DNA from 3 places in the Alteromonas sp. CH_MED4-4 genome. Region 3 is predicted to be linked to each of the others. Evidence: predicted binding sites of a transcription regulator. Region 3 holds the regulator's gene; each other region holds the start of a gene.

Region 1 (7,202 bases), on a different contig from region 3:
GGTGAGTTTTATGAAGACCATCTTGATGCGTCCGCAGGCATGGACATATACGGCAATGCGTTAACCACATTCGATGCCCAAGTTGCATGGAAAGTACTGCCTCAAACACAAGTTACCCTCGGCGCCCAAAATCTGTTTGATTCGCTGCCTAATGAAAATCCTTTTCAAGGTGAAGTTGGCGCACTCTACCCACCTACATCGCCTAGCGGTATCAATGGAGCTTTCTATTATGCAGGCATTGAGTACACCTTTAACTAGGGCATGCTTCAGCAAAGCTACGTAGTTAAATGGCGCGCTGCACTCATTGAAAGTAAGGAAATGAGCCTAGCTCTGAGTTTGAAAGGACAACAACCTATCGTTTTAGGTGACGATGTGAATGTTACTTAGGTAATTAAACTAGAATATGACTTAGGTCACTTAAAGGAATAATCGTGATAATAAATATGGTGTTTTAAGTCTAGCCAAGGATGCTAAGAGCGATGACGTTGCGTGTTAAGAATACGCGGGTTGGCTAATTGCCTAGCCAACGTCTTTGAATAGGGACTCATCGACGATAGTTTGGTCAATGATCTGTTGAGCCATGTTGATGCACTTACCGCATTGTGAGCCAAGCTCTAAATGTTGACGTAACTCTCGCATATTTCCCACACCGTTTTCTTCAACCGCTGCGCGAATGCTTTTATCAGTTACCCCATAGCACATGCAAACAAACATTAAACGTACTCCAAATGAATCTGTAAATGATAATAATTGTTATTCTTTGCTTTAGCAAGTGGATAATGACAAATTTAATACAAGGTAATTGAAGAAAGACTGAACAGTGTGGGGGGATGTTAAGCGGTTATTGGTATGATCAGTAAAAAAACTCGTTGTTTAATATTGTTATTTCCATATTCGTACCTATTTTCTTTGAAAGAAATTTCTTATCAAAGTGGTTACGCAACGTAATCACTTCTATTATTACAATCCAAATATAAATGGAGAGACTCATGAGTGTATTAGTTGGCCGTCCAGCACCTGACTTTACTGCAGCAGCGGTACTTGGTAGTGGTGAAATTGTTGACACTTTCACACTAAGTGAAGCAATCAAGGGCAAGAAAGCTGTTGTATTCTTCTACCCACTAGATTTTACGTTTGTTTGCCCGTCAGAGCTTATCGCCTTTGACAAGCGTTTCGACGAGTTCAAAAAGCGTGGTGTTGAAGTGATCGGTGTTTCAATCGACTCTCAGTTCTCACACAATGCGTGGAGAAACACTCCGGTAAATCAAGGTGGTATTGGTCCGGTTAAGTACACCCTTGTTGCTGACGTTAAGCACGACATCTGCCAGGCATACGATGTTGAGCACCCAGAAGATGGCGTTGCGTTCCGTGGTTCATTCCTAATCGACGAAGAAGGTATGGTACGTCATCAGGTAATCAATGACCTTCCACTTGGCCGTAACGTTGATGAAATGCTACGCATGGTTGATGCACTAGCATTCCACCAAGAGCATGGTGAAGTTTGCCCAGCGGGTTGGACTGAAGGTAAAGCTGGTATGGATGCGTCGCCTGAAGGTGTTGCTAAGTACCTATCTGAAGAAGCAGACAAGCTATAAGCTAAACTGTTTAAAGATTATAAAAAAACAGCGCCTTTTGGCGCTGTTTTTGTTTATATCAGTTTGAATAAAACTACTCTTTATTTTCTACAGGCCATCCGCCTAGCGCTTTATAGCGATTTACCATATAGCAAAATAGCTCGGTGGTCTTTTGGGCGTCATACAGCGCACTGTGCGCTTCACTTTGGTCAAATGCGATCCCCGCTGCACGGCATGCTTTTACCAAAACCGTTTGGCCTAAGGCCAATCCAGCAAGGCTGGTGGTGTCAAATGAAACAAACGGATGGAACGGCGTGCGTTTTATATTGCAGCGTTCTATCGCGGCATTGACGAAACTCTGATCGAACGTTGCATTGTGAGCAACAATAACTGAACGTTGGCAGTCTGCATTTTTTTGCGCCTTGCGGATGCCTTTACATAAGTCCTTCATGGCTTCGCTTTCTTCAATAGCCCCTCGCAATGCACAACTAGGATCGATGCCATTAAATTCTAAGGCTGCTGGCTCTAGGTTAGCGCCCTCAAAGGGGTCAATGTGATAATGAAAAGTTTGATCAGGATGAAGTATACCGTTTTCATCCATTTTCACCGTTACCGCGGCTAATTCTAACAGGGCGTCAGTGCCTGCATTAAATCCGGCTGTTTCAACGTCGATAACAACGGGAAAGTAACCTCGAAAGCGCTGGGAGAGAAGGGGCGGGTTGGCAGACATAAACACTCTTGTAAGACTCGATTGCGTTAATTGGTTGGTGACTAAAATGCGTACCAACCTGCGAAGCATATTGCGTAAAAGAATTATCGCAAGGATACTCTCGAGTTGCCAGTTGCAATTTATAAACTGTTAAATCAGGGGGCTAGCAAAAGTACAAAACGCGAATGGTATTAAACGCTAAACTTTTCTACAATTTGGACGATAATCAAATTAAGCGTGAAAAAATCATTAGGCACATTTCTTCTTTTTGTGTGAGCTAATTTGATTCATTATGTTCGGTAATTTGTGCACGAAGTGTTGTCTTTTACCTGTGTTAGTCTGATTTTCGTTATGGTGTCGAAATGGTGTCGAAATTAAAATACATCGCTTTATTGGGGATGCTGGGGTCATTGTCTTCCCACGCTGCCATGCGGCAATATTCTGCAACCATAGAAAGCTCCAACTGGCGAATAGACAAAGACACGCGACTTCAGTGTACCTTGAACCACGAGCTACCCGGTTATGGCGAAGCCATGTTCACGAGCTCAGCGTCGAAGCAGCTTAATATGGAATTCGAACTGGACATGTATTTGCTGCCAAGCAAATTTGATATGGCCGCTGTTTATTCTGTACCACCTAAATGGATGCCAGGCGTTGCGCCTAAAACCATTGCCGACATGTCTATTCGTAAACAGTACAATGGCGACCTTCCGCAGGATGCGGCTTGGACTATGTTGTCTGAATTAGAAAAAGGCTTTTGGCCCACAATCTATTACCAAGACTGGTATAACAAATACGACCAAGTGAGTGTGGCATTAAACGCTAGCAACTTCTCTGGTGTGTATCGTGAATTTGTGAAGTGTGTATCGAACTTATTGCCCTTCGGTTTTGATGACATTGCCTACACGGTATTGTCGTATCAAAACAACAGTACAGAGCTAACCAAATATTCGCAGAAGCGCTTAACCATGATAGGTGAATACTTAAAAGAAGACAGCGAGCTTGAGCTTGTGCTTCTTGATGGTTACACCGATAGCTACGGCGGTCGCTATAATAATGAACAGTTGTCTATTCGACGTGCTAACGAAGTAAAAAGCTATTTGACTACGCTAGGTGTACCTGAAGATCGAATTCAGTTGACAGGCCACGGTGAGAAACGCCATATTGCGCCAAACGATACGCGAGAAAGCCGCGCCCAAAACAGACGCGTGGTGGTGCGACTTTCAAAATCCTAGGCGCTAATTATCGCGCCTACACTCGCTTTAAAATGCGTTAGTTTAATTTTTCTCGCCACCTTAATACCGGTACTAAATGATCGGTGAAAACACCGTCAGCACCTACCACCTTGTCTAAAACTTCCAAGACTTGCTCTGAACTCATACCTGCTGGTAGTGCATCATGTCGGTAGGTGTAGGGGTGGATTGTCAGGTTATTTTCGTGGGCGTAGGCAATCCATGTCGCGGCTTCTACTTTTCCTTGAGTCATCGCTTCATTATCGAGTAAATGGCCTAACCAAGGGCCTATGCCATCGGCATACAACGCAACCTGCTGCATGCCTTCCTGAGTGCGCAGCCAGTTATAATCTGTGTCGCTTTCGCCCCAGTCGTTTTCGCCAATCAGCATCACAACTTTGCCTTTATAGCCCAGGGTTTCACGAACGCGCTTAACTTCGTTAAAATCGAAGCATTGCAGGTAGCTATTACCGCTCTCTCCACCAAACCCGTAAGCATTCAAAGCATCTACAACGATTTTACTGGCATCAACGCCTTCTTTAATGTGAAAGGCTGGGGACTTTACTTCAGGATAAACCCCGACAGACGTTCCAAATTGGCGATTTAGCTCGCTGATTAGCTCAAAGTGTTCATTTAACGTGGCAACCTTAAAATTAGCATGTGTGCCGCGGTACCTATTTGTAAAAACTTGCTTCCCGTCACTGTTAGCGCGCTCGTGTACCCGCAGTTGTCGCAGTTCTTCAAGAGTAAAATCACGCGCGTAATAGCGTCCGTCATCGCGGTGGCGTGCAGGAAACACATCTTCTACATTGGTGACCGTTTCTAAGTGGATGTCGTGTAGCACAACGGGTATGTCGTCTTTGGTGATAACAACATCTTGCTCAATAAAATCGGGGCCCAGAGAAAAGGCGAGGGTAGCTGCTTCAAGGGTATGCTCAGGTAAATAGCCCGACGCGCCGCGATGGGCTATCACGGTAAAGTGCGTTTCAACATTTTCTTTTGTGTCAGCGTGTATTTGTGCATTCTCGTTATTTGCAGCCATGGCCGAAAACGTACTGCCAGCAGCAACTGTACCGGTAAAAGCGACAACCAACGCTGGCAGAATAGCGGCCAGTTTTGCTTTTGGCTGACTGCGCAAGCCTATATTGTGCGCTGCTCGAGATTTCCGACATATCGCTGTTCTAGCTTGGCTTTTGTTTTTATCATTTTGCGAAAATAATAAGCGGTTACGTAGCATGTCGTGTCACTCCATGTGGTTTTTCATCGGTTTTTTCCAGTGCCGCACGTTTTCAAGTTGATAGTTTGGCGACTTAAGCGTTCAAATCGCTTTGACTACGCTGGCTGTATCTTCAGTTCTTGTTTTTGAACCATTTCATAGCGAAATGGATTTATTTTGTATGAGTTCTATTGCATACCCATCGGGGTCGCGAACAAAAGCAATAACTGTGGAGCCGCCTTTTACTGGCCCCGGTTTACGATATACATCAGCGCCGTTTGTTTCTAAGTTTTCACAAAACTGATAGATATCATCTACCTCAATCGCAATATGACCATATGCGTTACCCTTATCGTAGGTGTTGTCGCCCCAGTTGTAGGTAAGTTCTAAGACGGTACTCTCGGTTTCATCGCCATATCCCACGAAAGCTAGCGTGTATTCATACTCTTTGTTTTCAGACTGGCGAAGAAGGCGCATGCCCATGAGTGAGGTATAAAAGTGAAGAGAGGCCTCTAAGTTTTCAACTCGAAGCATGGTGTGAAGCATTCGCATAAGAGATTCCTATTTTGAGCCATCGGAATTACTCGATGGCACACTGCACTGTGATTGCGTGTTGGCCGTTACTTTTTGTACACATAAATACGATGAGTACTTTATTTGAGTAAACGCAAACGACACGCTTTTATGTTAATTAGGAAATGTTAACGCTTTAAGACAATATTACAATTCTAGTTAAACGTACTATACCTGCGGTAACACGCCGCGATTACGAACATTTTAAGTCTCGCTGAGTGGGTAATTATCTATGCGGACTGCTATTAATAGCCCCATAGGCCGATATTATCAATTTTAAGACGGCGAGGTTGGCTCAATAGGTAAACCACCATGTTGCCTAAGTCTTCATTTTGAATCAGGCCATCGTCCACTTTCTCTGTTTCTGCTTTCTGCGACTGTATCAGTGCAGGGTTTAGTGAATGGACGTGAATACCGTAGGGGCGAACCTCTTCTTGCAACGCTTTTCCAAGCCCCACCATCGCAAATTTTGATGCACAGTAAACGCCTGCATTGGCATAGCCGTTCAATGCCGCCTGAGAAGCAATGTTGATAATGTAGCCTTCCTTGTTGTTAATCATGTGAGGCACGACCTCTTTGCACATGAGAAAAGTCCCTTTTACGTTAGTATCCATTACTTCGTCCCACGCTTTCTCTGAGGTTTCCCAAATAAGGGTCTCCTTACCAAAGCCACTGTTATTAATTAGGACGTGTAGCTCGCCAAATGTATCTTTGACCTTTCTAACAAAACTGGCAACATCAGCGCTTTTCGATACATCACAAACTTGGCCAATGACATTACCAGGGAATAGGGCGTCGAACCGCTCTACAGTCTGCTTAACCGCAGTTTCAGTGCGCCCACAAATGGCCACGTTCATTCCTGCTTCTAGTAGAAATTGAGCGAGAGTTTTACCTAGCCCTTTTCCGCCTCCAGTAACAATGGCTGTTTTACCTTCTAACGCATACGTGTCTGTCATAATTTAAACCTATAGCAAAAAAGCAAGGTTAACCTAGCTTTCAAGTGCCTTGAACAAACATACGTATTCAGCTTCGCCAAAAAAATTTGTAAAAAAGTTGTGTTTTGGTCAAAAAATAAACTAAAAACTAGTGGACATTGCTCGCGATTACCTGTACCTTTCGCATCGCTCTAGATATGTTATTTGCTTTACCTAATACTGCGCTGTACCTCTTTTTTAAATCCTTCAAATTGAAGTTTTATATAGATATACAACTGCTTTACTAGCTTGGAGATGTCTATAGCTATTCGGTGGTTTTCCACCATTACATCAATTTTTTTAAAAGGTTTTTATTATGTCTAATTCTGTAAACGGTACAGTTAAGTGGTTCAACGAAGAAAAAGGTTTTGGTTTCATCACTCCTGAAGCTGGCGGCAAAGACGTATTCGTACACTTCCGTTCAATTGCTTCTGACGGTTTCAAAACGTTGAAAGAAGGCCAAGAAGTTAGCTTCGAAGTTGAACAAGGCCAAAAAGGTCCTCAAGCTGCTAACGTAGTAGTTCGATAAGACCTCTATGCTTATCTAAGGTCATTTCTCTTTTCTGAAGTGACCTCAAAAAAATGGGCTCTTTCTGAAACGCTATGTTCACGCTAGAGCCTAATTATCGTTTTTCGATTTCTTTACCCAACCTGCGAGGAATTCAAAACAAACAACATTAATAAAGAAGTATTTACTATGCAATTTCAAGATTCTATCTCTACCTTTAATAGCGCCATTTCAGGTGCGTTAATCTCAAATATCTCCATAAATAAAACAACCGTTGCTTTTAAACATGCGAATACGTATCGGCATGTAGAGCTGCCATCAAGGCAAGAGGCGAAGCGATTTGTTGCCCAGCTTATTCAAGCGCAATAAAACGTAAGCATTTCGGACTAGCAGAGGCGAGGGTAAGCAGAGTACTG
Region 2 (7,202 bases), on a different contig from region 3:
TGAAATGCTCCGTTATCTTCATTCCCACTAGACATTACGCCCAACGCTTCATTGTAATGCCTCACTTCAATATCTTCATCAAGGGTCTCGATAATGGAATAAGGAAGGGTTTCTGTATCTTTGTAATATGATGGCTCAGCCTGGATCATTGTTGACACCAATAAAGTAGTAATGAGAAGAGGCAAGCGAAAACGGGAAAATATCATTCTTTTTTAGTGGTTTGTTACGAATAGTCCTTATACGAATTAAAGCCGATTAATGCTCAGTTAAATTGTTCTTAAGTAACTATCTATGCATCCCTAAAGTGTGCCAGATTAATTGTCGGACACAAAAAAGGGGCTAAAAGCCCCTTCTTAAAACAGGTTCGTAAAAAGCGTTACACTTTAAACTGTCTGATAGACTGTTGTAACTCTTCAGCAAGTCGAGCCACTTCATGGCTAGACTCAGACGTTTGCTGTGCACCAGCTGTCGTCTCTTCAGCGATACCCACAATAGTTTCAAGCTTTTCGCTGATCTCTTGTGATACCGTATTCTGTTCACGGGCAGACTGCTCAATTTGAGAGCTCACGTCATGGGCTTTGTGAACGGCGTCAGAGATGATATCCAATGCCTGTGTAGCCTTTTCAGTTTGTGCCACACACGCCGCAGTTTGCTCTTTACCTTGATTCATCACCGATACCGCTTTTTCAGCACCCGCTTGAAGCACTTCAATCATAGCGTTGATTTCTTGTGTCGATTCTTGAGTTCGGCTGGCGAGGGTTCTTACTTCATCAGCAACAACCGCAAAGCCTCGACCTTGTTCACCAGCACGCGCTGCCTCAATAGCAGCATTCAAGGCGAGCAGGTTGGTTTGATCTGCAACACCACGGATAACGTCTAAGATGCCACCAATGCTTGCGCTGTCTTGATGAAGCTTATTGATAACGTCTGCCGCTTCTTGAACGTCACGAGATAAGATCTCAATGGTGTTCTTATTCTCTAGTGAGATTTGGCGCACGTTCTCAGCCTCAGCATCCGCATGGCGAATTTGACTTAGTGTATCTTCAGCGTTTTGCACAACCAGCTGCGATGTAGAGTGCATTTCTGTGGTTGCTGTTGCTACTTGGCCAATTTGTGATTTCTGATCCTGAATTGAATGCGTCGTTTGCGCCGTCACTGCAGACGTTTGTTCCGATGCGGCTGCCAGCTGTTCAGCACGAACGTTAATGGCTGTAATGAGCTCCTTAAGGTTTCCAATAAGCGTATTACAGTTTCGAGCTAAAAGACCAAATTCGTCTTGCGCCGAATCGTCTAGGCGGTGAGTAAGGTCACCCGATGAAGCCACCGTCAGAAGTTCATTTACACGATAAAGCGGACGTGTGATTGCGCGAACGGTCACGTAGCCAATAAATGCTGCTACTGCAATCGAGATAATAACAACCACAATAACGAACGTGTTGCCCGTCGCAATGGCACCATTAACCTGACTTTCTACATGTGACGCTTTCTTGTCTGCAAGATTGAGCAGGTTTTCTAGAGCGACAACCGCTTGCGCGATATTTGAGTCTGAAGCGTTAAGCGCTTTTTCAGCATCATTTCTGCGCTCTAGACGATCAACATGAAGCTGAACCACGCCATCGTTAGCTTTAATCGCATTGATTGCGTTGTTAACCAAGTCGTTAATATCATCAAGAGTACCAGAATCATCGCGGCCGCCCGCAGTTTGCATCATGTCGCTTAATTGCGTGACCACTTTCTCGACAACCAAATCAACTTCGTTGCCTAGCGTTTGTGAACGAACCAGTGTCTCTGTTTTAATGTACTCGTATGAAACCGTTAGCAAAGAAAGCAGCGACGTCTCAAGTTGACTGCCGATTTCTGCCGCACGTCGTAGGTTAGGGTCGCGCTGAACAGCATCTAAGTCTGAGAAGTCTAGAAGGTAGGTAGATGCATCGTCTGCGTTGTCTTCAGCGTCACCCAGTCTGTCTTGAATTGTGTTGCGTATATCAAGATACATTTGGTGATTTTTGTACATCGCTTCAACATTGGTGATATATGCTTCATATGACTCACGTACAGTATTCAGCGTGCTCTTTAGTTCAGGCTCGTTATTAACGGCCTGCGCCAGTTTCTTATATTCACTCTCAAAGGTGTCTTTGGCAGAGTTAAAAGACGCTCGTTTGTCTTTTAAGCCATTTAGATCTTCTTCGATGTAGCTCTCGAAGGTAAGTCGGCCCATATTGAGAAAGCTGGCTTTAAGTGCATTGCTGCCTGCTACTGTGGGTAATGCAACGTCATTTACTTCTTCCGTTGCTGAGCCTATTGAGTTGAGGTTATAAAGTGAAACAACACTAATGACGATCAGAAGTGCGCTAATCGCTACAAATCCCCCGATTACGCGTGTGGCTACCGTTATTTTCATCGGAACTCCTGGATGAGTGTTTTTTATTTTTATCCCTAACGATATTACCCGTCTCAGCAAACAAAATATAGCGATTAAAGAAGCTAGTTTGCTTAATTACTGAGTAGATAATGAGACATTATCGTTACTATCGTAAGTAAGTGTATCGGCTACAATAACTTAATGTTTATTTTATTTAGCACTTAAGTGTAGAAAGTTTAACTGGTAATACCAGTTGGTGCTTAAAATTATACACGTAAATATGTGAGAATTGGATAATTGCGGAGCCAGTAAACTCTGGTTTTAGGCAGAAACACTCACAAGCGAAGCGGAGTTCAGGTTTAGCAAAGTCATGCTTTGCCCCCAAACATAGCCTGTATCTAAGCCGATAAATTGATGACTGTTCGTTTGGCCCGACAGAGCTGCCCAATGCCCAAATACCACTCGTTGATCGTCACCGAGCTTTTTATTCTCTACTTCAAACCATGGTTTTAACGTGCTACTAGTGCTGTGGGATACTGCGCTGGGATGAGATTTGTTATCAAAATCGAGTGTGCCATCGGTATGAACAAAACGCATGCGCGTACACGCATTCACAATAAAACGCAGTCGCTCATCACCCTTAAGTTTATCTGACCAGTTGTTGGGTTTATTACCATACATTTCTGAAAGAAAAGCAGCGTAATTGTCGGATTTTAGGATGTTGCTAACTTCGTCACTAAGTGAAACGCACTCATCGATAGACCATTTAGGATAGAGTCCAGCATGCACCATTACTGATTGCTCATCTAACTTCATTGCCAACGGGAACTGACGCAACCAGTCAATAAGTTCGGCCAAGTCTGAAGCATTAAGTAGAGGCTCTAATTTGTCGGATTTTTTTGCTTTGCGGATGCCGTTTACAACGGCAAGTAAGTGAAGGTCGTGGTTTCCTAAAACACTGCTAAACTGGCTGCCGAGAGACTTTAAAAAGCGCAATGTGCTCAAAGAATCTTCTCCTCGAGCAACTAAATCACCTACTGCGAGTAGCGTATCGTTTTCTTCGTCGAATTTTACTTTATCTAACGCGCGACGAAGACCATCGTAACAGCCTTGTATATCACCAATGACGTACGTGTTACCTTGCGACATAGAAACCTTAATGAAGAATACTTGGAATGGCTAATCGGAAAACGTCGATAGGAACGCGAAAACGCTCGCCGCTCTCTAATTCCATTACATAGTAGCCTTCCATATTCCCAACCGGTGTGTCAATGACAGCGCCACTGGTATAGTCAAAATGCTCGCCCGCTTTCATGATAGGTTGCTTGCCTACAACCCCATCACCTTCAACTTCTGATGTCTTGCCATTTGCATCGGTAATTTTCCAGTAGCGACTGAGTAATTGCACCGTATGGTCGCTATTGTTCTCAATCGTAATGTGGTACGCGAAGGCAAATTGCTTTGAATCTGACGGAAGGTGGTCGGGAAGGTGACGGGTTTTCACCCGCACCTTAATATCAAGTACATCCATAGAGAACTTACTGCTCTTGTTGGTGCTCTTTTGCCGACACAGCGTTTGCTATTGTGGCAAAATCGTTAAGTGATAATACTTCTGCGCGAGAGGTAGGATCGATACCTAGCTCACGGATCTCCTCTTCACTTAAACTGTCTTTCAGCGAGTTGCGAATGGTTTTTCGGCGCTGGTTGAACGCTTGTGCACAGACGCGCTCAAGCGTATTTACAGACTCAACGTCTACTGGCGGAGCCTGATGCGGCACTAGCTTCACTACTGCAGAATCAACCTTCGGGGGTGGCTTAAAGGCACCCGGCGGAACATTGAGTACCGGAATGACGTGGCAGTAATACTGCGCCATAACGGAAAGCCTGCCGTAATTCTTAGAACCTGGTCCTGCTGCCAAGCGGTTTACCACTTCTTTTTGAAGCATAAAATGCATATCTTCTATGCAGTGAGCATGATCAAAAAGGTGAAACATTAGTGGTGTCGAAATGTTGTAGGGCAAGTTACCAAATACGCGAAGCTTTTTGTCTTTGACTGGCATTTCTTTGCACAAAGCACCGAAATCCATTGTCATCGCATCTTGTTCAATAACCGTTAGCTTATTGCCGTTAAATGGATGGTGTCTCAATCGCTTAGCAAGATCTCTGTCTAGCTCAATGACTGTGAGTGCATCTACTTCTTCACAAACAGGATCTGTTAATGCGCCTAAACCGGGTCCAATTTCTACCAGGTTTTGTTCATTTTTTGGCGCGATGGCCGCAACAATCTTGCCTATCACGTAATCATCGTGAAGGAAGTTTTGTCCGAATCGCTTTCTGGCCGTATGGCCTAAGTGTGTTTTACTCATTGTTGATGATGTGCAAGCTCGATGGCTTTTTCCAATGCTTTTCTGAAACTACCGGCGTCGGCTTCACCTGTTCCTGCTAAGTCTAATGCAGTACCGTGATCTACCGATGTACGAACGAAAGGTAACCCTAGCGTGATATTCACTGAAGCCCCAAAACCCTTATATTTTAGCACGGGTAAGCCTTGGTCGTGATACATAGCCAGCACTACGTCAGCATTTTCCAGATATTTGGGTTGAAATATGGTGTCTGCAGGTAGAGGGCCTGTGATCTTTAAGCCTTCTTCTCTTAGTTCGTTAAGCGCCGGAATGATGGTATGAATTTCTTCAGTGCCAATGTGACCATCTTCACCCGCGTGAGGGTTCAAGCCACACACATAAATGTGAGGTTCTTTAACGCCAAACTTCAATTTAAGGTCGGTGTTGATGATATGAATGACCTTATGAAGACGCTCTCGGGTGATAGCTTTCGCTACATACTCAAGGGGAATATGCGTGGTGGCAAGCGCTACATTAAGACCTTCAGTTGCCAGAAGCATAACCACATCAATGGTATTGGACTGATACGCAAAAAACTCAGTATGACCGCTGAATGATACCCCTGCTTTGTTGATAATGCCTTTGTGTACGGGGCCGGTAACGACGGCGTCGAAGTCGCCATCCATATTTGCCTGACACGCCTGGCGCAGAGTTTCTACTACGTATAACCCGTTTTCGCTATCAAGTTCGCCTGGCGTAACGTCAACGGATTTATCTATTTGCTTTATAAACAACGAACCCGCATCTTGAATTTGCGGGTTAGTGGCATCGTAATCGATTAGCGTTAATGGCAGCCCCAAGGCGCTTGCTCGTGCTTTGAGCATTTCGCCATCGGCAAACACGACAAGCTGCGCTTGCCATGCTTCCTGGGCCAGTTTTATGATCAAATCTGGCCCGATACCTGCCGGTTCTCCCGGCGTTATTGCTATTTTAATTGGTGTACTCATGAATAACTTATTGTTACGAGTCGACAACTTCTACGTAAGCGGCATCACGCATCTCACGTAACCAGTTCTCGGTTTCCTCTGAAAATTTACGGTTGAAGATAAGCTGGTAAGCTTTATCTTCTTTGCGCTTATCGGTAGCGTCATCAATACGACGTTCAATAAGCTGAATTAAATGCCAGCCGTGCACGGTACGAACAGGTTCACTAAATTCTCCAGGCTCAAGCTGTGCAAGTGCGTCTTTAAACTCAGGCACGTAATTATTTGGATCCGACCAGCCAAGCTCGCCACCGCGAAGGGCTGAACCAGGATCTTCTGAATGCTCTTTAGCTAGCTCTGCAAAATCAGCTTCACCATTTTTCACCTCTTCCTTGAAGCGGTTTAGCATGGCTTTAGCTTTGTCTTCGCTAAGAATGATTGACGGCTTAACAAGAATGTGGCGAGAGTTTACTTCTTCCACCGTGACTTTCTCAATACCGCGCGTATCTAATACTTTTAGGATATGAAAGCCTGCACCGCTTCGAATAGGACCAACAAGAGCATCTTTGTCTTTGTTTTGAATAGCTTCAGCAAAAAGCGTCGGCATGGCGTTAATGTTAAGCCAGCCCATGTCACCGCCTTCGAGCGCTTCGTTACCTGATGATGACGCAATGGCGATTTTAGCAAAATCAGAGCCTGACTCTAATAGTGAAATGACTTTGTCTGCACGCTCACGTGCCGATTGAATATCATCATCTGTAGGCTCTGGCGGGAAACCAATAAGAATGTGACCTAAGCGATATTCAGCTTGAGTAGCGCCCTGCTGTTCCATCAGGTCAATCAAGGTTTCAATTTCTTGAGGTGTAATATAAACACGGCGACGTACGTTAGCACGACGAACTTCACCCATGATAACTTCTTCGCGAATGTCTTCGCGGTAATCATCGTATGCAATACCTTCTGCCGCTAATTGGGCACGAAGTTCTTCAATCGTTGCATTTTGATTCGCTGCAATGTTGCTAATGGTCTGCTCTAGCTGTGGGTCGCTAATGCGAATACCCATACGCTCTGCCATTTGAAGCTGGAGGCTCTTAGTGATTAAACGCTCAATGGCCTGTGTACGAAGCGCACGATCTGACGGTAGCTGTTGATTATTAGCTTCTGCGTTGCGTTTAACGTCTTGTATTAGCGCATCGATTTCACTTTCAAGTATTACGCCTTGGTCAACAATTACAGCCACGCGGTCAAGCATGACCTCTTGCGCAACACTGTTAAACGAGAGTAGGGCACCTAACATCAATGCACGGATAATGAACTTCATACACACTCTTTTATTATTGGTTGATTGCATTTAAGCGCTGTAAAGCGCTCAACTGCGGGTTAATTTAAACTATAAGGCTGACGATAGCCAAACATACCGTCTTGAAGCATGCTTCTTTGGGTACCAGATGACCCGATGCCTTTGAAAATAAATTGTAGCGATATTCCAGAATCAAAATCGTCTGTTGTCTGCTC
Region 3 (7,202 bases):
ACCGTTGCGAAACTTGCTGCCCGCTATGCGCAGAAATACGGTTCAGAGTCGGTTGCGATGATTACCATCGATACGTATAGAATTGCCGCCTATGAGCAGCTAGCGACATACGGAAAGATTATTGGCTGCACGGTGAGAAAAGCGCAGACTAGTGAAGAACTTGCGGATTTATTATTCCAACTTCGTCATAAGCGACTAGTATTGATTGATACGGCTGGATTTAGTCAAAGAGACAGTCGATTAATTAAACAAATTAAGCAGTTTGATAACGGACAAATGCCAAATGTTAAAAAATATTTGGTAGCGCAAGCAAATACGCAATATCCTGCTTTGCAGAGAATCATTCAAGCGTATGATGATATTGAACTAAGTGGCTGTATTTTCACAAAGTTAGATGAGTGCTACTCTTTAGGAGAGGTGCTTAGTGCAGCGGTTGAATTCCAATTACCGGTTAGTTATGTCACCGATGGTCAAAAAGTACCTGAAGACATTAAGATTGCAGAAGCGAAATCTTTGGTTTCCGCTGCTGCAAAGCTTTATAAAAAGTACGGTTTGAATCATACTAGTGGTAACAACGCAATTAAAACAGCATAAGCAGTATGATTGACGACCAAGCGAGTAGCTTAAGAAAAATGAAGCAATCACGGTTAATCAAAGTAATCGCCGTCACCGGTGGCAAAGGTGGCGTAGGTAAAACAAACATTACATTGAACACCGCTATCGCCATGGCGAAGCAAGGTAAACGTGTAATGGTTCTCGATGCGGACCTCGGTCTTGCTAACGTAGACGTTATGTTAGGTTTGCGTGTTGAGAAAAACTTATCCCACGTGCTTTCCGGCGAATGTACACTTGATGAAGTATTAGTGACCGGTCCGCACGGAATAAAGATTGCCCCTGCCACATCAGGCACGCAGTCGATGGCAGAATTGTCGCCAACGCAACACGCTGGCCTAATTCGTGCCTTTAGTGAGCTTCGCTCGCAAATTGACGTGCTAATCGTTGATACAGCGGCAGGTATTTCAGACATGGTGTTGAGCTTTTCAAAAGCCTCACAAGACATCATGGTCGTTGTGTGTGACGAGCCTACTTCATTGACAGATGCGTATGCATTGATAAAAATTCTGAATAGAGAGCACGGTGTTTTCCGCTTCAAAGTTGTGGCTAATATGGTGCGCGACGTGCGAGAAGGCCAAGAGCTATTTAGTAAATTAAGCAAAGTGACAGGGCGTTTTTTAGATGTTGCACTAGAATTAGTGGCGACAGTACCGTTTGACGAGAACATTCGTAAAGCAGTGCGTAAACAAACAGCCATTGTCGATGCTTACCCAGGTTCACCGGCAGCCGTTGCAATAACACAGTTGGCGAGTAAAGCCTTAACATGGCCTATTCCAGCGCAGCCAGGTGGCCATTTAGAGTTCTTTATTGAACAGTTAGTTGCAGAAAAAGCCGTAGGAAGTCAGCGTTGAACAGCAAGGCAGCCGCTTATCAACAACAAACCGATAAAGCGCAGTTAGTCGAAAGACATGCGCCATTGGTTAAGCGTATAGCGCATCACTTGATAGCGCGATTGCCGGCTAGTGTTCTCGTAGACGATTTAATTCAATCAGGCATGATTGGATTATTAGAAGCCGCACGAAACTTTGATGGTTCAAAAGGAGCCAGCTTTGAAACGTTTGCCGGTATTCGCATTCGCGGTGCTATGCTAGATGAAATTCGCAAAGGGGATTGGACACCGCGTTCAGTCCACCGAAATGGCCGAGCGATCACTGAAGCAATTTCGCAAGTAGAAAGCGAAACAGGCCGCGATGCTAGAGATTCTGATATTGCTGATAAGCTTAATGTAAGCTTGCAGGACTATCACCAAATGCTTAATGAAGTAAATGCCGGAAAGCTGGTAGGTATTGAAGATTTAGGTGTGTCAGAAGATGTTATTTCGACAGAGCAAAATCGAGGTAGCGACGCACCACTGGAAGATTTGATGCAAGGCGCTTTCCAAAAAGCGCTTGCCCATGCAATTACGACATTACCTGAAAGAGAAGCGATTGTACTTTCGCTGTATTATGATGAAGAGCTGAACCTAAGAGAAATTGGTGAGGTTCTTGATGTAAGTGAATCGAGAGTCAGTCAAATTCACAGTCAGGCCATGTTAAAACTCAAATCACGAATGAAGTCGTGGCAAGCTGACGAAGAATAGAAATTAATAACAATTAACCCCTCACTGGAGGCTATTTTGGACAAAAGCATGAAAATTCTCGTGGTCGATGATTTTTCTACCATGAGACGTATCATCAAAAACCTACTTAAAGATTTGGGTTTTTCCAACATCCAGGAAGCGGATGACGGAAGTACTGCATTGCCTATGTTGCAGCAAGGTGATTTCGATTTCGTAGTTACCGATTGGAACATGCCTGGAATGCAGGGTATTGACTTGCTTCGCGCGATTAGAGCCGATGACAAGCTCAAGCACCTACCAGTACTTATGGTTACTGCTGAAGCGAAGAAAGAGCAAATTGTTGCCGCCGCGCAAGCAGGTGTTAATGGCTACGTTGTTAAGCCGTTCACTGCAGCAACACTTAAAGAAAAATTAGATAAAATATTCGAACGTTTAGGTTGATCCAGACGCTCACCAGAGAAATGAGGTTTACTGGATGTCAACGAATGTAAACGTTCCAATTTCGTTGGAAGAAGCAAAACAGCTTGTCACCTACCTTGAAGAGGGTGACAACGCTTCAGCCAATGCCCTATTAGAAGCGGCCTCAATGAAAGAAAACGTTGAGTTATTTGCCGAAGTAGGGAAACTGACGCGTCAGCTCCATGACGCGCTGAATAATTTCCAAATAGACGACCGCATTAAAAATCTCGCGACCGATGATATTCCCGATGCACAATCCCGCCTAACCTACGTAATTGAAGAAACTGAAAAAGCTGCTAATACTACAATGGATGCCGTTGAAGCGAGCATGCCTATAGCTGAAATGCTGTCGGCGCGCATCGAAAAGGTTATGCCTGAGTGGAAGAAGCTGATGAATCGCCAAATAGAGTTGGGTGAATTCAAGGCTTTATGCGCAGACTTAGACGAATTGTTGGAAGAAGGTTCGGCACAGTCAGCTAAACTTACACAGTTACTTACAGAAGTATTGATGGCTCAAGGTTATCAAGACTTAACTGGTCAGGTTATTCGCCGCGTTATCGACTTGGTTAAAGAAGTGGAAGACAGCTTAGTTAACATGCTTACCATGTTTGGTGAACGCGACGGTGCAGAACAAACTAAACCATCTAGCGTTAAGGCCGATAAGGTTGATGGTGTAGAGGCAGAAGGCCCTATCATTGATGCCGATAAGCGCGACGACGTCGTGTCAGGCCAAGATGATGTAGATGATCTTCTGTCTAGCTTAGGTTTTTAGGGGAGCGGGCGCATGTCGTTTGATGTTGACGAGGATATATTACAGGACTTTCTAGTTGAGGCTGGAGAGATACTTGAACAATTACAAGAACAGCTCGTTGATCTTGAGAACAATCCTGAAGATGCGGATTTGCTGAATGCAATTTTCCGTGGTTATCACACAGTTAAAGGGGGAGCAGGGTTCCTGTCTCTTACCGAGTTAGTAGAAATTTGTCACGGTGCGGAAAACGTCTTTGACGTAATGCGTAACGGTCAACGAACACTAACCCCTGAACTGATGGATATTATTCTGCAAGCCACAGATGTGGTGGTTGAAATGTTTGAACGAGTGAAAGCTCGGGATCCATTAGAGCCAGCAGATGCACACCTAGTAGACTTGTTACACAAACTAAGTCGCCCGGAATCTCCAGATGAGAATATTTTTGGTGAACAAAGCGCGCCGGCGTCAGAACCTGAACCCGCGATTGAAGAGCCAGAATTAGTTGTTGAAGAGCCTACTGCACAGGCCCCAAGTTCTGGTGATAGCGGCGGTATTGACGAAATCACTGAAGATGAGTTTGAAGCGCTGCTTGATGAGCTTCATGGCTCTGGGGCACCAGGACAGTCCTCAGCGGCTAAAAGCGAACCTGCAAAGGCTGCTGCACCTGCTGCCGCTAGTGATAACGACGATATCACCGACGAAGAATTTGAAGCGCTGCTCGATGATTTACATGGCAAAGGCAAGTTTGGTGGTGAAGAAGCTGCGCCAAAGGCAAATACACCAGCTCCAGCACCAGTTACGCCGAGTGCAGCTGGTGATGAAGAAATCACCGATGACGAATTTGAAGCACTGCTTGACCAACTACATGGCTCAGGGCAAGGGCCTACCAAGCAGGGAGCCGTTTCAAAGGCGCCAGAGCCTCCTGTAGATAAGGCAGCAACAGAAGCGGTTCAAAAAGCGAAACAAGCAGCGCCAGCTGCGCCAAAAGCGACGCCTGCTCCTAGCGCCGCAGCGCCAGCTAAAGCAAGCGCGCCTGCTGCACCAAAAGCAGCGCCTAAAAAAGATGAGAAGAAGGCGGCACCAGCTGCGCCCCCTGCTGAGACTACAGTACGTGTAGATACCAAGCGCCTTGACCAAATTATGAACATGGTGGGTGAACTCGTACTAGTGAGAAACAGGCTAATAAGCTTGGGTATCAACAGTAACGACGAAAGCATGTCCAAAGCCATTGCCAACTTAGATGTGGTAACGGGCGACTTGCAAGGTGCGGTAATGAAAACCCGCATGCAACCTATCAAGAAGGTGTTTGGTCGTTTCCCTCGCGTTGTTCGAGACCTCGCTAGAAGCTTGAAAAAAGAAATAACCCTTGAGCTTGTGGGTGAGGAAACTGATTTAGACAAAAACCTGGTTGAAGCACTGGCCGATCCACTTGTGCATTTGGTGAGAAACTCCGTCGACCATGGTATTGAAATGCCTGATGACCGTGCTGCAGCGGGTAAGCCGCGCATGGGTACGGTTCAGCTATCGGCATCTCAAGAAGGCGATCATATTCTTCTAACCATCGAAGATGATGGTAAAGGAATGGATCCTGAAAAGCTTAAAGAAATTGCTATTAGTCGCGGTGTACTAGACGCAGACGCAGCTGCACGTATGTCGGATGTTGAAGCGTTTAACTTGATATTCGCGCCAGGGTTCTCAACCAAAACAGAAATTAGTGATATTTCTGGTCGCGGTGTGGGCATGGACGTGGTTAAGACCAAAATTAACCAACTTAACGGCACCGTGAACATTGATTCACAGCTAGGAAAAGGCACGCGACTGGATATCAAAGTTCCGCTAACGCTAGCCATTCTTCCGACGCTAATGATTGTTGTAGGAAAACAAACCTTTGCGTTACCATTAGGTGCGGTGAACGAAATAATAAATATGGACATCAAAAAGACCAACACGGTCGATGGCCAGCTAACAATGATAGTTCGTTCAAAAGCAATTCCGTTGTTCTTCCTTGGTGAATGGTTGATTCGAGGTCCCAAAAACATCGATAGAGAAAAGGGACACGTTGTTGTAGTGCAAATTGGTACACAACAAGTAGGATTCGTAGTAGACGCGCTAATAGGCCAAGAAGAAGTGGTTATTAAACCTCTTGATGCATTATTGCAAGGCACGCCTGGTATGGCGGGAGCCACGATTACATCAGACGGTGGAATTGCACTAATTTTAGATATTCCGAGCCTGCTAAAACGGTATGCGCGTAAACCCATCAAGTAAGGCGATGAATTAACAGGAATAATAATCCATGGTCTTTAAAGTCCTTGTCGTGGACGACTCGACTTTTTATCGTCGTCGAGTAAAAGAAATACTCGATGGCGATAGGGAACTTGAAGTTGTTGGGGAAGCGAGAAATGGGCGCGATGCACTTGAAAAAGCAGAAGCGCTTAAGCCGGATGTGATAACGATGGATGTTGAAATGCCTGTCATGGACGGCATTTCAGCTGTAAAGGCCATAATGGACAAACGGCCTACACCTATTCTTATGTTTTCTTCGCTTACGCATCATGGTGCGCAAGCGACATTAGATGCGTTAGAAGCGGGCGCGCTCGATTTCTTACCTAAGAAATTTGAAGATATCGCGCAGGACAGAAAAGACGCATCGCGCTTGTTGTGTACAAAAGTACGCTTAATCGCGCGTCGTGGTATTGGTCTTAAGCGTCCGTCGTTTCGCTCTACAGAGGCAAGAAAGCTTCCTGATAATGCGCCAAAGCAGGCGTTCTTTAAAACATCAGGGTTGCTATCAGGGCATAAAGACGCAGCCAAACAACCAACCGTTTCGTCTGTAAGAGCGACGGGAAAGCACTACAAGTGTTTGGCAATTGGGGCTTCTACAGGCGGGCCTGTGGCGCTTCAAAAAGTGCTGTCTCCTTTACCTGCAGAGTTTCCTTACCCCATTTTGCTTGTACAACACATGCCTGGAACATTTACTACGGCATTTGCACAGCGTTTAGACACAAACTGTAAGATTAGAGTAAAAGAAGCCGAGCACGGTGACATTCTAAAACCAGGTCATGCGTATCTTGCTCCCGGTGGGAAGCAAATGTTGCTAGAAACCATAGGTGCGAATAAACGCATTGCCATTGTTGACGCAAATGCGAGTGACAAGGTGAATTATAAGCCCAGTGTTGATCTCACTTTCAGTTCTCTGGCTAAAGCTTATGGTGGGGATGTATTAGGAATTATATTAACGGGTATGGGGGCTGACGGCAGAGAAGGATGCCAAATGCTCAAGGAAAAAGGCGCAACGATTTGGGCTCAAGACCAAGATTCCTGTGTTGTGTATGGTATGCCTCAAGCTGTCGCCGTTGCCAATATATCCAGTAAAAATATAAATATTGATGATATGAGCAGTTGCGTTCAAACCGAAATGCGATAGCAGTTTGAACAGTAATGGAACAGCAAATATGAAAGTGTGGACAGTAGCGAATCAGAAAGGTGGTGTAGGAAAGACTACCACTACGGTGAGCCTTGGCGGCTTGCTTGCACAGCAAGGCAAGCGAGTGCTCATGATTGATACTGATCCACATGCATCGCTGAGTTATTACTTCGGTATCGATGCAGAAGCGTCGAGTCATTCAGTTTACGATATTTTTATTAAGTCTAATGACATAACGGCCGATAATGTTATGGATTGTCTGTGCCCGACAAAGTTAGACAACTTATATGTGCTTCCTGCAACAATGGCGCTCGCGACCTTAGATAGAACGATGGGTAGCGAACAAGGTATGGGCCTAGTCCTAAAAAAAGCGTTGGCAAAAATCGCAGGGG

Evidence for each region. The regulator FliA, encoded in region 3, starts transcription of late flagellar genes. The targets are predictions, from matches to a motif close to CTAAAGNTNNNNNNNNNNNNGCCGATA.
Region 1: a site for FliA is predicted at 2,482-2,508, ahead of WA381_RS19275 (flagellar protein MotY). Genes of this name have one in related genera too.
Region 2: a site for FliA is predicted at 2,545-2,571, ahead of WA381_RS10595 (HAMP domain-containing methyl-accepting chemotaxis protein). Genes of this name have one in related genera too.

What each region holds. Positions count from the first base shown of each region.
Region 1 is NZ_JAYMEU010000039.1:17,818-25,019, reverse strand. It holds gene WA381_RS19295 (TonB-dependent receptor) at 1-258, shown strand, start outside; gene WA381_RS19290 (bacterioferritin-associated ferredoxin) at 520-714, opposite strand; gene WA381_RS19285 (peroxiredoxin) at 990-1,595, shown strand; gene rnt (ribonuclease T) at 1,669-2,304, opposite strand; gene WA381_RS19275 (flagellar protein MotY) at 2,646-3,518, shown strand; gene glpQ (glycerophosphodiester phosphodiesterase) at 3,556-4,752, opposite strand; gene gloA (lactoylglutathione lyase) at 4,888-5,283, opposite strand; gene WA381_RS19260 (SDR family oxidoreductase) at 5,550-6,260, opposite strand; gene cspE (transcription antiterminator/RNA stability regulator CspE) at 6,595-6,807, shown strand; gene WA381_RS19250 (hypothetical protein) at 6,976-7,155, shown strand.
Region 2 is NZ_JAYMEU010000013.1:5,425-12,626, forward strand. It holds gene WA381_RS10590 (SOUL family heme-binding protein) at 1-149, opposite strand, end outside; gene WA381_RS10595 (HAMP domain-containing methyl-accepting chemotaxis protein) at 377-2,401, opposite strand; gene WA381_RS10600 (symmetrical bis(5'-nucleosyl)-tetraphosphatase) at 2,684-3,511, opposite strand; gene apaG (Co2+/Mg2+ efflux protein ApaG) at 3,519-3,893, opposite strand; gene rsmA (16S rRNA (adenine(1518)-N(6)/adenine(1519)-N(6))-dimethyltransferase RsmA) at 3,901-4,728, opposite strand; gene pdxA (4-hydroxythreonine-4-phosphate dehydrogenase PdxA) at 4,725-5,711, opposite strand; gene surA (peptidylprolyl isomerase SurA) at 5,725-7,038, opposite strand; gene lptD (LPS assembly protein LptD) at 7,068-7,202, opposite strand, start outside.
Region 3 is NZ_JAYMEU010000002.1:206,432-213,633, forward strand. It holds gene flhF (flagellar biosynthesis protein FlhF) at 1-594, shown strand, start outside; gene WA381_RS02435 (MinD/ParA family protein) at 600-1,466, shown strand; gene WA381_RS02440 (RNA polymerase sigma factor FliA) at 1,463-2,194, shown strand; gene cheY (chemotaxis response regulator CheY) at 2,231-2,614, shown strand; gene WA381_RS02450 (protein phosphatase CheZ) at 2,649-3,404, shown strand; gene WA381_RS02455 (chemotaxis protein CheA) at 3,417-5,651, shown strand; gene WA381_RS02460 (protein-glutamate methylesterase/protein-glutamine glutaminase) at 5,680-6,810, shown strand; gene WA381_RS02465 (ParA family protein) at 6,839-7,202, shown strand, end outside.